2 regions of the Escherichia marmotae genome follow, and region 2 is predicted to be linked to the other one. Evidence: predicted binding sites of a transcription regulator. Region 2 holds the regulator's gene; the other holds the start of a gene.

Region 1 (7,457 bases), 780 kb from region 2:
CGATGAACGAGAAGGGAGATTACTTTTATAGTAACACACGGATGAAAGGAGGCTGTCTCTCATCCGTGTGCTTTAAGCGAGGCAATTTTATACGCGAGGGCGCTTGCGGTACAACCATAATCCAGGAATGGAAAGGCCGATGGATAACGCGCCAACAATTGATGATGCCGTAAGAAAGTTGGTTAACAGGGTAATCATCAACGGCTCGCTGTAACCTAACTGGCTGATTTTTACGGCTGAAATCATTGCTGTATAAGCAGAGATACCGGGAAACATAGGGATAACGGCTGCCACGGTAAAGACTTTCGGATGCGCCAGATACCAGCGTGACCATTGAATACCAATGGTGCCGACCAGCATGGATGCCATAAAGGTTGACCATTCAATATTCAGCCCGGTATTCATTAAGATCATTCGAGAGCCATGACCAATCGCGCCAAGCAGTGCACACCAGCGTAACGCCCGAACCGGCACATTGAATACCATCGCAAAGCCGACTGCAGGAATTGCCGCGAGGATCATATCCTGCACTAGTGCTAAGAGAAATTCGATCACACCCATCCGCGTAGTCCCCAAATCGTGAGTGCCATCACCACGCCAACGCAGGTAGCCAACGTCAATAGGCTGGCAATCGCCCAGCGTGCCAGCCCGGTATTGATGTGCCCTTTAAACATATCAGCGACGGCATTAATCAACGGAAAGCCCGGCACCAGCAGCAGAACGCTGGCAGCCATCGCGATTGTTGGCGTATTGCTGAAGGCAGGGAGTTGTAAAAGCAAACCAGAAATCGTGGTGGCGGCAAATGCGGTGATGCAAAAGTTTATCTGAGGGTGGAGATGACGTTGCGCCAGTAGCTGACGGATATACATTGCGACCGTGCTGGCAAAGAAGGTGATGACGGCACCATCCCAGCCACCTTTATTGAGCTTACAGAAACAGGCGCATGACAGACCAACCATCAAGGCGACCAGCCATCTCGGGTAACGTAAGGGTTGAATCTGGCTAAAACGTTTCTCCACGCCTTTGTAATCCAGCAGGTGATGCTCCGCCAGAATCACAATATGCTGAACTTCCGTCACTACATGCATATTAATGCCGCGATCGTGATTTTTGCGCGTAGATGTCAGGCATTGCCCATCTTTAATGGTAGTAAGCACAATGGCGTTCGAAGAAATAGAACTTTCGACGCAGTCCATTCCCAACGCCCGACCCAGTCGCGAGGAAAGCTCATCAACTAACGCGCTTTCCGCTCCATGTTGCAAAAGAAATAATCCACACTGGATACAAAGCCGTGTTACGGCCCGCTGTTGCTCAGTCTGCATAACTCGTCCTTTGTCATAGACGTGCTGCGTATTGTTCAAATAATGAGACCTCATTTGTATCATGAAGAGCGGTTGTTTTGGGGTAGGTTAAGATCAAAATTGCGCTGATTAGTCCTGGTTGGCGGGTGAAGTTCAGTGGCGAAAAGCGAATTTTTTATCGCTGCAAAAAAATTATCATATGAATATTATAATTATAATGAATTTATAATTTGTCTCTTACGGATTAGAGTAATGGATGGCCGTTCGTGCTTTTGAATTTTAAACAGATAAAATCATCAGATTTTACTGATTTTTTTTGTGCAAATGCTGGCGAGATGTTTTTTGTTCGATGGGAAGGCGGTATTTTAATTATATCTTAAACTAATGGAATTCCAGGGGTTCCATTAAGTATTTCTAACAAGTTAATTTAGTTATTTTAAATGTCTCCAGGCTATTTCACCAGGTTATCATTTGATGCTAACCTTCTGACACATGCCGTGGAGTTATTGTGCAGCAGGAGTATGCTGATATGAAAGTGAATGCTAAGGATAATTTATTCGCTTAATCTATTAATTTGCTGGAAGCATTTAAGGAATGAATATCCTGAATAAACCATCATGATTTTTAGACAGTGGATGTGGAGGAAATATGTTGCCAGGATGCTGCAAAAATGGAATTGTTATCAGTAAAATACCGGTTATGCAAGCAGGGTTAAAAGAGGTCATGAGGACTCACTTCCCTGAATATGAAATAATATCCAGAGCCTCCGCGGAGGATCTTACCTTATTACAATTACGTCGCTCCGGATTAGTCATTGCCGATTTAACCGGCGAAAATGACAATCCACATTCCGTTTGTGAACATTATTATTCATTGATCTCACAATACAGGGAAATTCATTGGGTTTTCATGGTTTCGCGTGCCTGGTACTCTCAGGCGGTAGAACTGCTTATGTGCCCGGCAGCGACGTTACTGTCCGATATCGAACCCATTGAGAATCTGGTTAAGACGGTTCGTTCCGGTAATGCGCATGCAGAGCGTATCAGCGCCATGCTGACCTCCCCGGCAATGACTGAAACTCAGGATTTTAGCTATCGCACCGTCATTCTGACACTTTCAGAGCGCAAGGTACTGCGGTTGTTAGGCAAAGGATGGGGCATCAACCAGATAGCTTCATTGCTTAAGAAAAGCAATAAAACCATCAGCGCACAAAAAAACAGTGCGATGCGTCGGCTGGCAATTCACAGCAACGCTGAGATGTATGCATGGATAAATAGCGCGCAGGGAGCAAGAGAACTTAACTTGCCTTCGGTTTATGGAGATGCCGCAGAATGGAACACAGCCGAATTAAGAAGAGAAATGTCGCACTCATAGAGAAGTGCGTCATGAGTAGTATCGGTATTGAAAGCTTATTCAGAAAGTTTGCGGGTAACCCTTATACACTCCATATCTATAGCAGCCAGGAGGCGTTTCAGGATGCGATGTCGCGGGTCTCATTTGCGGCGGTTATTTTTTCTTTTTCTGCCATGAGAAGTGAGCGCAGAGAGGGATTATCTTATTTGACTGAGCTGGCTATTAAATTTCCGCGTACCCGGCGTTTAGTTATTGCGGATGATGATATTGAAGCACGATTAATCGGATCATTATCGCCATCACCGTTGGACGGTGTATTAAGTAAAGCATCGACGCTGGACATTTTTTATCAGGAGCTGTTTCTGTCATTAAATGGCGTGCGTCAGGCTACCGATCGCCTGAACAATCAGTGGTACATTAATCAAAGCCGGACGCTAAGCCCAACGGAGAGAGAAATATTGCGTTTTATGTCGCGTGGCTACTCAATGACACAAATTGCCGAGCAGCTTAAACGAAATATTAAAACGATCCGCGCGCATAAATTTAATGTGATGTCGAAACTGGGCGTCAGTTCCGATGCTGGGTTGTTGGAGGCTGCAGACATTCTGTTATGTATGCGGGTTTCAGAAACAAGCAATGTGTTGCATTCCTTTTAATACGCTAATGCCGGGTTATCACCCCGGCAGAGTTTTTCATTTCAGCGTACAGTCGCCGCATTGCTGTACATCCGGCAAGCGATAACGTTGGCAGCAGGTACGGCGCACCAACAGGCCGTCGCGCAGCACCACCGTACGCCAAAGAGGATTATCTTCACCCGTGGAGAGTGTTTTCTCAAAAAAGAGAGCATGGCGAAGTGATTCAACTGTCGCATCACCAAGTAACTGCTTCATCTCAGTCAAATACCAGTTGATCAGATAGCCGGTATTACTCCAGATAAGTTTGCCATTGATTTCGCCGGTGGCTTCTAATGCCTGCACAACCGGGGCGATCGCCTGACTGATTAACTTTTCCATTCGCTGCTGTGGCAAATGCGGAGCGTTCTTGTCCTCACACACGTCGATCCAGAAACAGGCGGCACGCCCGGTTTCGTGAAACTCAACGTGAAAATGTTCCGGGGAAAGATCTAACGCTTTTTCCTGTGTTAACAGCGCCAGCATTAATGGCGGCATCATCAGACCGATATACCATTGCGCCCACAGTGAGATCAGCGGCTTATTCTCGCGGAGCATCAATGGTTGATTGCGGTAGATATGATCGGAATAAACAGCCAACAGGGAACGCAGGGCCGTTGGAGAAGACCATTGCGCCAGCGTCAGGGCGCTAAGTGGGGCGGGTTCATCCAGACGGATAAACTCCAGCAAATGTTCACGATGTTCTGCGATCGTCGCACGTACTGTTTCCGCAAGTGTTGGATCTTGCGGCTGGAGATGCGTTCGCCAGATAACATCTTCAAGAAGCGGTGCGGAACGATAGGCCATAATCGTGATAGTAATCTAAATGATAATGATTGCTAATCCTAGCGATAGGTTTAAACGATAGCAAGGAATTTTGCTAGCTTGCAAACGATAAAAATTATCATATGATATTACTTATCATTATCAATAAAAGAGATGAAACCATGTTGCAACGTACACTGGGCAGTGGTTGGGGAGTGTTGCTGCTGGGATTGCTGATTGCAGGACTGACGTATGTGGATTTATCGCCGGAACTGTGGCGGATTGTCATGCTGATGGGATTATTGGTGACACCGCTGATGCTGTATCACAAACAGTTACGGCATTATGTTTTGTTGCCATCGTGCCTGGCGCTAATTGCGAGCGTCATACTGATGATAACGAGCTGGGATCAAGGATGATAAAACAGGGAAGAAACAAGAAAGGAAGTAAAGATAATTGGTGCGAGGGGGGGGACTTGAACCCCCACGTCCGTAAGGACACTAACACCTGAAGCTAGCGCGTCTACCAATTCCGCCACCTTCGCACAGTCATCTTACTTTTTTGATATCGCCTCGTTGGTGCGAGGGGGGGACTTGAACCCCCACGTCCGTAAGAACACTAACACCTGAAGCTAGCGCGTCTACCAATTCCGCCACCTTCGCCCAGTGCGAGCAATATCAACGTGGTTTTTGGTGCGAGGGGGGGGACTTGAACCCCCACGTCCGTAAGGACACTAACACCTGAAGCTAGCGCGTCTACCAATTCCGCCACCTTCGCATACCATCAATTCTTAAAAAAGAATTGCTACCACGGAGGCGCATTCTAGTGGTTTTCAGTTTTTCGTCAATAGTTAATTGTCGCCTGATGTGTGATTGCTGGAAAAATGGCCATCAGTGGATTGTGGATAATTCGTTTGTCGGTCAGATCAGGCGTTCACGTCGCATCCGACATGGCTTGTGGCTGTATATGCCAGATGCGACGCTGACGCGTCTTATCTGGCCTACGGAGGGCTAACGTACAGGTTTTGTTGGTTGGATAAGGCGTTTACGCCGCATCCGACACGGCATGCGGCGACAGGTGCCAGAGACTTAACCTTTCTTCGCCTGGCGGGTCATAATGGCGCGATACACCTTGAAACGCCCGGTTTGTGCGATGACTTCATGGAAGCCAAATGTTTCATCCAGCAGATCCGGATAAGGCAGGAACGCATTCGCTACAATCCGCAACTCGCCGCCGCTATTAAGATGACGTACCGCGCCGCGAATCAACGTTTGCGCAGCATCAAGGCTGGTTTGCATTCCATCGTGGAACGGTGGGTTGGAGATAATCATGTCAAAACGACCTTTCACCTCGGAAAAGACGTTGCTGGCAAAGACTTCACCTTCAACACCGTTAGCGGAAAGTGTCGCGCGACTGGCTTCTACTGCCGGTGCGGAGACATCGCACAAGGTGAGGCGAATTTTCGGTGAATGGTGCGCAAAAGCAACCGAAAGCACGCCTGCACCGCAGCCGACATCCAGCACTTTGCCTTTCGTGTGCGGAGTAAATGTCGAAAGCAGCAACTGGCTACCGACATCCAGGCCGTCACGACTAAACACGCCCGGCAACGTTTTGACCGTCAGGCCATCAACGTTGTATTCGCCCCAGAATTTATCAGCATCAAACTCCGGCTGCTTTTCCAGACGACCAAAATAGAGGCCGCAGCGGCGGGCGCTGTCTACCTTATTCAGTGGTGCGTAGTCCGCCAACATCTGCTCGGCGCTGCGCACACCGCTGCGGTTTTCGCCCACGACGAAAATATCTGTCCCTACCGGCAGCAGTGACAGTAGGTTCATCAGTTGGAATTGCGCTTCTGGTTTGTTCTTCGGCCAGTAGTAGATCAGCGTATCGCAATCTGCGACGTCGTCCGCCGTAGCGATCAGGCTAAAACGGGCGTTATCACCCATCTGGCGACTTAACACCTGCCAATGGTGGAATTGCTGGGTATGAGCACGACTGGCCGCGGTATCTAAACGCGCGGGCAGGTCATCCTGTAAGTCACCGGCAAACAGAATACGGCTTTGTTCGAAATCATCACTGTGGCGCAGCAAGACTTCACTTGCCGGGGTAAATGCAGACATGGAATGCTCCTCAATTGATACTGGCGGCGATTATAGCCATATGTTGGCGCGGTATCGACGAATTTGCTATATTTGCGCCCCTGACAACAGGAGCGATTCGCTATGACATCCCGACGAGACTGGCAGTTACAGCAACTGGGCATTACCCAGTGGTCGCTGCGTCGCCCTGGCGCGTTGCAGGGAGAGGTAGCCATTGCGATCCCGGCACACGTTCGTCTGGTGATGGTGGCAAACGATATTCCCGCCCTGACCGATCCGCTGGTGAGTGACGTTTTGCGCGCATTAACCGTTAGCCCCGAGCAGGTACTGCAATTGACGCCCGAAAGGATCGCGATGCTACCGCAAGGTAGTCGCTGCAACAGTTGGCGGCTGGGCACTGATGAACCGCTGTCACTGGAAGGTGCCCAGATAGCATCCCCGACGCTCACTGAATTACGGGCAAACCCAACGGCACGCGCCGCGTTATGGCAACAAATTTGCACATATGAACACGATTTCTTCCCTCGAAACGACTGATTTACCAGCGGCTTTTAACATTGAACAACGCGCCCACGCCTTTCCGTGGAGCGAAAAAACCTTTGCCAGCAACCAGGGCGAACGCTATCTCAACTTTCAGTTAACGCAAAACGGCAAAATGGCGGCGTTTGCGATTACGCAAGTGGTGCTGGATGAAGCTACATTGTTCAATATTGCTGTCGATCCCGACTATCAGCGTCAGGGATTGGGAAGGGCGCTACTGGAGCATCTGATCGACGAACTGGAAAAACGCGGCGTGGCAACGCTATGGCTGGAGGTCCGCGCCTCAAACGCTGCCGCCATTGCCCTGTATGAAAGTTTAGGTTTTAACGAGGCGACGATTCGCCGCAATTACTACCCCACCACGGACGGTCGCGAAGACGCCATCATCATGGCGTTGCCAATCAGTATGTAAGACAAGGTGGAATAATGAAGTGGGACTGGATTTTCTTTGATGCCGATGAAACGCTGTTTACTTTTGACTCGTTCACCGGCCTGCAGCGGATGTTTCTTGACTACAGCGTCACCTTTACCGCTGAAGATTTTCAGGACTATCAGGCCGTTAACAAGCCACTGTGGGTGGATTATCAAAACGGCGCGATCACTTCATTACAGCTTCAGCACGGGCGTTTTGAAAGCTGGGCCGAACGACTGAACGTCGAGCCAGGTAAACTCAACGAGGCCTTTATAAATGCGATGGCGGAAATCTGCACGCCGCTGCCGGGCGCGGT
Region 2 (7,457 bases):
CAGTCTGGTTATGTCGCGGATATGTTCGGCCTTGATATTGCTGCGTTTACGGCGATTGAAATGGCGGAAAATGGCGACAGTTCACACCCGAACGAAATCGCTTTTTCGAAAAGTAATAAAGCCTATGACGAAGACTGGTCAGGCGATAAAAGCGGTATAAGCCTGTATAAAGCAGCGGCCAAATTTAAATACGGTCCGGCGTGGGCGAGAGCAGGTTATATTCAGCCAACCGGTCAGACGCTGTTAGCGCCGCACTGGAGCTTTATGCCGGGTACTTATCAGGGCGCGGAAGCCGGGGCTAATTTTGATTACGGTGATGCTGGTGCGTTGAGCTTCTCCTACATGTGGACCAACGAATATAAAGCGCCGTGGCATCTGGAAATGGATGAGTTTTATCAGAACGATAAAACCACCAAAGTTGATTACCTGCACTCCCTCGGGGCGAAGTACGATTTCAAAAATAACCTCGTGCTGGAAGTGGCATTTGGTCAGGCTGAAGGGTATATCGATCAGTATTTTGCTAAAGCCAGCTACAAATTTGATATCGCCGGTAGCCCGCTAACTACCAGCTACCAGTTCTACGGTACGCGCGATAAAGTTGACGATCGCAGCGTCAACGATCTTTACGACGGCACCGCCTGGCTACAGGCGTTGACCTTTGGCTACCGGGCGGCTGACGTAGTGGATTTGCGCCTGGAAGGCACCTGGGTGAAAGCTGACGGTCAGCAGGGGTACTTCTTACAGCGTATGACCCCAACCTACGCTTCCTCTAACGGCCGCCTGGATATCTGGTGGGATAACCGTTCTGATTTTAACGCCAACGGCGAAAAAGCGGTCTTCTTCGGCGCGATGTATGATCTGAAAAACTGGAATCTTCCAGGTTTCGCCATCGGCGCTTCTTACGTTTACGCCTGGGATGCCAAACCCGCTACCTGGCAGAGCAACCCGGATGCGTTCTACGACAAGAACCGGACTATTGAAGAGTCTGCATACAGCCTGGATGCGGTCTACACCCTTCAGGATGGTCGCGCCAAAGGTACGATGTTCAAGCTGCACTTCACCGAATACGATAACCACTCCGATATCCCGAGCTGGGGCGGCGGTTACGGCAACATCTTCCAGGATGAGCGTGACGTGAAGTTTATGGTTATCGCGCCATTCACTATCTTCTGATGTCCGACGCGGCAGGTTTTTCGCCTGCCGCACGTTTGAGGAATTTGCTATGAAGAAACTGATTCTCATCGCCATGATGGCATCGGGGTTGGTGGCCTGTGCGCAATCAACCGCGCCACAGGAAGATAGTCGTCTGAAAGAGGCGTACAGCGCCTGTATTAATACCGCACAAGGCTCGCCGGAAAAAATTGAAGCCTGCCAGAGCGTGTTAAACGTGCTGAAGAAAGAGAAACAACATCAGCAGTTTGCCGAGCAGGAAAGTGTGCGCGTGCTGGATTATCAGCAGTGTATTCAGGCAACGCAAACCGGTAATGATCAGGCGGTGAAAGCCGATTGTGATAAGGTCTGGCAGGAAATTCGCAGTAATAACGCTACGCAGTAAAAAACAAAAAGCGAGAGCTGTAACTCTCGCTTTTCTTATTTCTCTTTATAAAAAAGCCAACCCGCAGGTTGGCTTTTTCTCGTTCAGGCTGACTTAATTGCCTTCGTGCGCGTGCTCATCTTCGCGGCAATCGCCTTCGGCGCAGTGACCGTAAAGATAGAGACTATGGTTAGTCAGGCGAATGCCGTGTTTTGCGGCAATTTCACGCTGACGCGCTTCGATAGATTCATCACTAAATTCGATAACCTTGCCGCAATCGAGGCAGATCAGGTGATCGTGGTGATGTTGCTGGGTCAGTTCAAATACGGATTTACCGCCTTCAAAATTGTGGCGGGTGACGATACCGGCGTCGTCAAACTGGTTCAGTACGCGATATACGGTAGCCAGACCAATTTCTTCACCCATATCGATCAGACGTTTGTACAAATCTTCCGCACTGACGTGATGGTTGTCCGGCTCCTGAAGAACTTCCAGGATTTTTAAGCGTGGAAGCGTTACTTTCAGGCCAGCTTTCTTTAGGGCGGTATTGTTATCAGTCATGCGGAATCTGTCCTGTTACTAAGCGATTCACTTCATTAAAAGAAGTGACAGAATTTGCTCTTGAGATAATGCGTATCATTATAGAATTGCCATGCCTAAATGAAAACTACAAGTCCCTGGCAAATATTGTTAATAAAAACGTGGCTTAGCTTACATTTACATCGGTAAGGCCACTTCAACACTGGAACATTGTACAGGTACAACGGCAAAAGTTACAAATTTGTAGCAATTATTTTGATTGGCATTATCTATTAATACGGCGTAGACATGAGTCTACGCCGCATCACATCAGGCGTTGATAATTTCGTCGAGATGCAGCTCTTCAGAAATTTGTTTCACCCATTTTTCCACGCGTTCGGCGGTCAGTTCCGGCTGACGGTCTTCGTCGATAGCCAGACCGACAAAGTGGTTGTCATCCGCCAGACCTTTTGAGGCTTCGAAATGGTAGCCCGCAGTTGGCCAGTGACCAACGATGGTAGCACCACGCGGTTCGATGATGTCACGGATAGTGCCTAACGCGTCGCAGAAATATTCTGCGTAATCTTCCTGGTCGCCACAGCCAAACAGTGCAACCAGTTTACCATTGAAATCAATCTCTTCGAGAGTCGGGAAGAAGTCGTCCCAGTCACACTGCGCTTCGCCGTAGTACCAGGTTGGGATGCCCAGCAGCAGAATGTCATAAGCTTCCAGATCTTCTTTGCTGCTTTTTGCAATGTCATGGACATCGGCAACGTCTTTACCAAGCTGTTTTTGAATCATTTTTGCGATATTTTCGGTATTACCGGTGTCGCTGCCGAAAAAGATGCCAGTGATAGCCATGAGTGAAATAACCTCTTGAAACTTATTGAAATGGGGGTGGCAAATTGCCCACGGATAAAGGCAATCATAGCAGAACAGGCAGTCTTGCGGAATCAGCAAACTCGCAGGACTGCACACTGTGCTACACAATTTTTTTGTCCAACTTCAAGTTACATGGGCTGTAACCCGAATTATTTGAGTAAAGGATGGGATCAGACGATGCCCTGACTACGCAGCGCCGCGAGTTGTTGCATCAACATCTCTTCGATCAGTTCGCTACGGCTCATATTACGCGACTCTGCCAGCTCGTTCAGCGCCTCGACAGCTTCTGCATTCAGCTTCAGTTCGACACGCTTAAGACCACGTACTTTGTCGCGTTTTAGCTGGTTGCGTTTATTAATACGCAGCTGTTCATCGCGCGAAAGCGGATTGGTTTTCGGTCGTCCCGGTCGACGCTCGTGCGCGAACAGATCTAATGTCGTACGGTCCGTTTGTTCTTTGGCCATGATCTTGGTGACTTCGGGGGAAACAATCAGCCAGGCGTCTGCCCGGATGGATAGCGCGCCATAATACATCAGCGCGATGAGTCACGCCAACGCCCACGCGCGGAAAGCGACGCAGACGCTGGGTTTTTAATCAGTTGCATTAATCATTGAGATAGCGGCGGATGGCGCGCAGCACTGCATCAGGTTTTTCTGCGTGTACCCAGTGACCCGCACCTGCAATCACATGCGCCCGTGCCTGCGGAAATTGCGCCAGTAAATCATCACGATATTGTTCAGTAACATACGGCGAATTACCACCGGGGATAAATAGGGCGGGGTGATCCCACGCCGGGATTTTCTCCCAACCCACAATATGCGGATACTGATCCCACAACACCGGCACGTTAAAACGCCATTCGCCGTCAACGTAGGATTTCAACAGAAACTGAATCACCCCTTCTTCATTCAGATGCTGACGCATCACCGTCGCCGCCTGTTGACGTGTTTGTGCGTCAGATTCGCTGACCGCGTTGATGGCCGCGAAAATCTCATCATGACGGCGCACGTGATAATCGACGGGCGCAATATCGATTGCCACCAGTTTATCGATGCGATCAGGGGCCAGCGCGATGAGCGCCATTACTGCTTTGCCGCCCATTGAGTGGCCAATAAATGTCGCCTTATCGATCTGCTGAGCATCCAGCGTATCCAGCAGATCCTGCGCCATCGCCGGATAATTCATCACAGGATCGCGCGGTGAAAGTCCGTGGTTACGCATATCCACCTGGATGATATCGTGGTCGCTCACCAGGTCACGTGCCAGCACGCCGAGGTTGTCGAGACTACCAAACAGACCATGAACAAGGACGATGGGAGAATTATTGTGCTGATTTTGTGTAGATTGCGCGCGGATATTCAATTTCATGGCAAAGTTCTTTTTTTCGCGAAGTCGGGTTAGGGTATTATGTTGACCATTGTGCCACAGGGCTGCAACAAATAAGGTTTAATCCGAGTTTTTCTGCAAGCTAGGCTTGACGCTATCCGCTGCCGGGATTTATTCATATACTCCTGGCGACTTGTATTCAGCTAAGACACCGCACTGGATTAAGATGAAAACGATTGAAGTTGATGATGAACTCTACAGCTATATTGCCAGCCACACTAAGCATATCGGCGAGAGCGCATCCGACATTTTACGGCGTATGTTGAAGTTTTCCGCCGCATCACAGCCTGCTGCTCCGGTGACGAAAGAGGTTCGCATTGCGTCGCCTGCTATCGTCGAAGCGAAGCCGATCAAAACGATTAAAGACAAAGTACGCGCAATGCGTGAACTTCTGCTTTCCGATGAATACGCAGAGCAGAAGCGTGCGGTCAACCGCTTTATGCTGCTGTTGTCTACACTATATTCTCTTGACGCCCAGGCGTTTGCCGAAGCAACGGAATCGTTGCACGGTCGCACGCGCGTTTACTTTGCGGCAGATGAACAGACGCTGCTGAAAAATGGTAATCAGACCAAGCCGAAACACGTGCCAGGCACGCCGTATTGGGTGATCACCAACACTAACACTGGCCGTAAATGCAGCATGATTGAACACATCATGCAGTCGATGCAATTCCCGGCGGAATTGATTGAGAAGGTTTGCGGGACAATTTAAAACAACGTTGCAGATAAAGGACAAAGCAATGGCAATCCACAATCGTGCAGGCCAGCCTGCACAACAGAGTGATTTGATTAATGTCGCCCAACTGACGGCACAATATTATGTACTGAAACCAGAAGCAGGGAATGCGGAGCACGCGGTGAAATTCGGTACTTCCGGTCACCGTGGCAGTGCAGCGCGCCACAGCTTTAACGAGCCGCACATTCTGGCGATCGCTCAAGCGATTGCCGAAGAACGTGCGAAAAACGGCATCACTGGCCCTTGCTATGTGGGTAAAGATACTCACGCCTTGTCCGAACCTGCATTCATTTCCGTGCTGGAAGTGCTGGCAGCAAACGGGGTTGATGTCATTGTGCAGGAAAATAATGGCTTCACTCCGACACCTGCCGTTTCCAATGCCATTCTGGTTCACAACAAAAAAGGTGGCCCGCTGGCAGATGGTATCGTGATTACGCCGTCCCATAACCCGCCGGAAGATGGTGGTATCAAATACAATCCGCCAAATGGTGGCCCGGCTGATACCAACGTCACCAAAGTGGTGGAAGACAGGGCCAACGCACTGCTGGCCGATGGCCTGAAAGATGTGAAGCGTATCTCCCTTGAGGAAGCGATGGCATCCGGTCATGTGAAAGAACAAGATCTGGTGCAACCGTTCGTGGAAGGCCTGGCCGATATCGTCGATATGGCGGCGATTCAGAAGGCTGGCCTGACGCTGGGTGTCGATCCGTTGGGTGGTTCCGGTATCGAATACTGGAAGCGCATTGGCGAGTATTACAATCTCAACCTGACCATCGTTAACGATCAGGTCGATCAGACTTTCCGCTTTATGCACCTCGACAAAGACGGCGCGATCCGTATGGACTGCTCCTCTGAGTGTGCGATGGCGGGTCTGCTGGCACTGCGTGATAAGTTCGATCTGGCGTTTGCTAACGATCCGGATTATGACCGTCACGGCATCGTTACTCCGGCAGGGTTGATGAATCCGAACCACTACCTGGCAGTAGCGATCAATTACTTGTTCCAGCATCGTCCGCAGTGGGGCAAAGATGTTGCCGTCGGTAAAACGCTGGTTTCTTCTGCGATGATCGACCGTGTGGTCAATGACCTGGGTCGCAAGCTGGTAGAAGTACCGGTAGGTTTCAAATGGTTTGTGGATGGTCTGTTTGACGGCAGCTTCGGCTTTGGCGGCGAAGAGAGCGCGGGCGCTTCGTTCCTGCGTTTCGACGGTAGGCCGTGGTCAACTGATAAAGACGGCATCATTATGTGTCTGCTGGCGGCGGAAATTACTGCCGTCACCGGCAAAAACCCGCAGGAACACTACAACGAGCTGGCAAAACGCTTTGGTGCGCCGAGCTACAACCGTTTGCAGGCAGCAGCAACTTCCGCACAGAAAGCGGCGCTGTCTAAGCTGTCTCCGGAAATGGTGAGCGCCAGCACTCTGGCAGGCGACCCAATCACCGCGCGTCTGACCGCTGCGCCGGGCAACGGTGCTTCTATCGGTGGTTTGAAAGTGATGACCGACAACGGCTGGTTCGCCGCGCGTCCGTCAGGCACGGAAGACGCATACAAGATCTACTGCGAAAGCTTCCTTGGCGAAGCACATCGTAAGCAGATCGAGAAAGAGGCGGTTGAGATTGTTAGCGAAGTTCTGAAAAACGCGTAATCATATAAAGTAAAAAAAAAGGGCGGTCGGAAGATCGCCCTTTTTTACTTATGACCGCCTGATGCGCTACGCTTATCAGGCCTACGAGAATAGTGCAATATATTGAATTTTCACTATTTTGTAGGCCGGACAAGGCGTTTTCGCGCATCAGACAAATAACACCCTAAAGCATAAACCGATACCCAATACCGGTTTCAGTAATAAAATGGCGAGGTCGGGCCGGGTCTTGTTCCAGTTTTTGTCGCAGATGCCCCATATAAATCCGCAAATAGTGACTGTGTTCGACCGCATTTGGCCCCCATACCTGGTTGAGTAACTGGCGCTGGGTAAGCACTTTCCCGGCGTTGTTGAGCAACACAGCCAGCAGGCGGAACTCTATCGGCGTCAAATGCACTTCTTCCTCGCCGCGATGGATCACGCGGGCGGCCAAATCAACGGTCACATCGGAAAATGTCACCACCGGATCGGGCGCGGCGGTGGCGGAGTGGCGGCGTAACGCGACGCGTAGACGAGCCTGCAATTCACCAATGCCAAACGGTTTACTCAGGTAATCATCAGCTCCGGCATCCAGCGCGGCGATTTTGTCGCTCTCTTCGCTACGTGCGGAAAGCACAATTACCGGCACCGCGCTCCACTGGCGCAGGTCGCGGATAAACTCAATTCCATCGCCATCGGGCAGGCCGAGATCGAGAATAATCAAATCCGGCTTACGGGTTGCCGCCTCCAGCAGCCCACGTTGCAGTGTTTCGGCCTCA

What was found. The regulator Fur, encoded in region 2, represses iron uptake genes when iron is present. The targets are predictions, from matches to a motif close to ATAATAATGAGAACNACTATCAA.
Region 1: fhuF (siderophore-iron reductase FhuF) is a predicted target of Fur. The motif match lies at 4,234-4,256, and genes of this name have one in related genera.

What each region holds. Positions count from the first base shown of each region.
Region 1 is NZ_CP025979.1:2,551,836-2,559,292, reverse strand. Features, by position in the region: gene C1192_RS13175 (threonine/serine exporter) at 88-561, opposite strand; gene C1192_RS13170 (threonine/serine exporter family protein) at 552-1,322, opposite strand; gene C1192_RS13165 (helix-turn-helix domain-containing protein) at 1,950-2,675, shown strand; gene bglJ (DNA-binding transcriptional activator BglJ) at 2,633-3,310, shown strand; gene fhuF (siderophore-iron reductase FhuF) at 3,347-4,132, opposite strand; gene C1192_RS13150 (DUF1435 family protein) at 4,273-4,509, shown strand; tRNA gene C1192_RS13145 (tRNA-Leu) at 4,548-4,634, opposite strand; tRNA gene C1192_RS13140 (tRNA-Leu) at 4,667-4,752, opposite strand; tRNA gene C1192_RS13135 (tRNA-Leu) at 4,781-4,867, opposite strand; gene rsmC (16S rRNA (guanine(1207)-N(2))-methyltransferase RsmC) at 5,179-6,210, opposite strand; gene holD (DNA polymerase III subunit psi) at 6,313-6,726, shown strand; gene rimI (ribosomal protein S18-alanine N-acetyltransferase) at 6,695-7,141, shown strand; gene yjjG (pyrimidine 5'-nucleotidase) at 7,156-7,457, shown strand, end outside.
Region 2 is NZ_CP025979.1:1,772,733-1,780,189, reverse strand. Features, by position in the region: gene chiP (chitoporin ChiP) at 1-1,173, shown strand, start outside; gene C1192_RS09310 (ChiQ/YbfN family lipoprotein) at 1,223-1,555, shown strand; gene fur (ferric iron uptake transcriptional regulator) at 1,649-2,095, opposite strand; gene uof (fur leader peptide) at 2,088-2,174, opposite strand; gene fldA (flavodoxin FldA) at 2,384-2,914, opposite strand; gene ybfE (LexA regulated protein) at 3,106-3,399, opposite strand; gene ybfF (esterase) at 3,539-4,303, opposite strand; gene seqA (replication initiation negative regulator SeqA) at 4,488-5,033, shown strand; gene pgm (phosphoglucomutase (alpha-D-glucose-1,6-bisphosphate-dependent)) at 5,062-6,702, shown strand; gene kdpE (two-component system response regulator KdpE) at 6,866-7,457, opposite strand, start outside.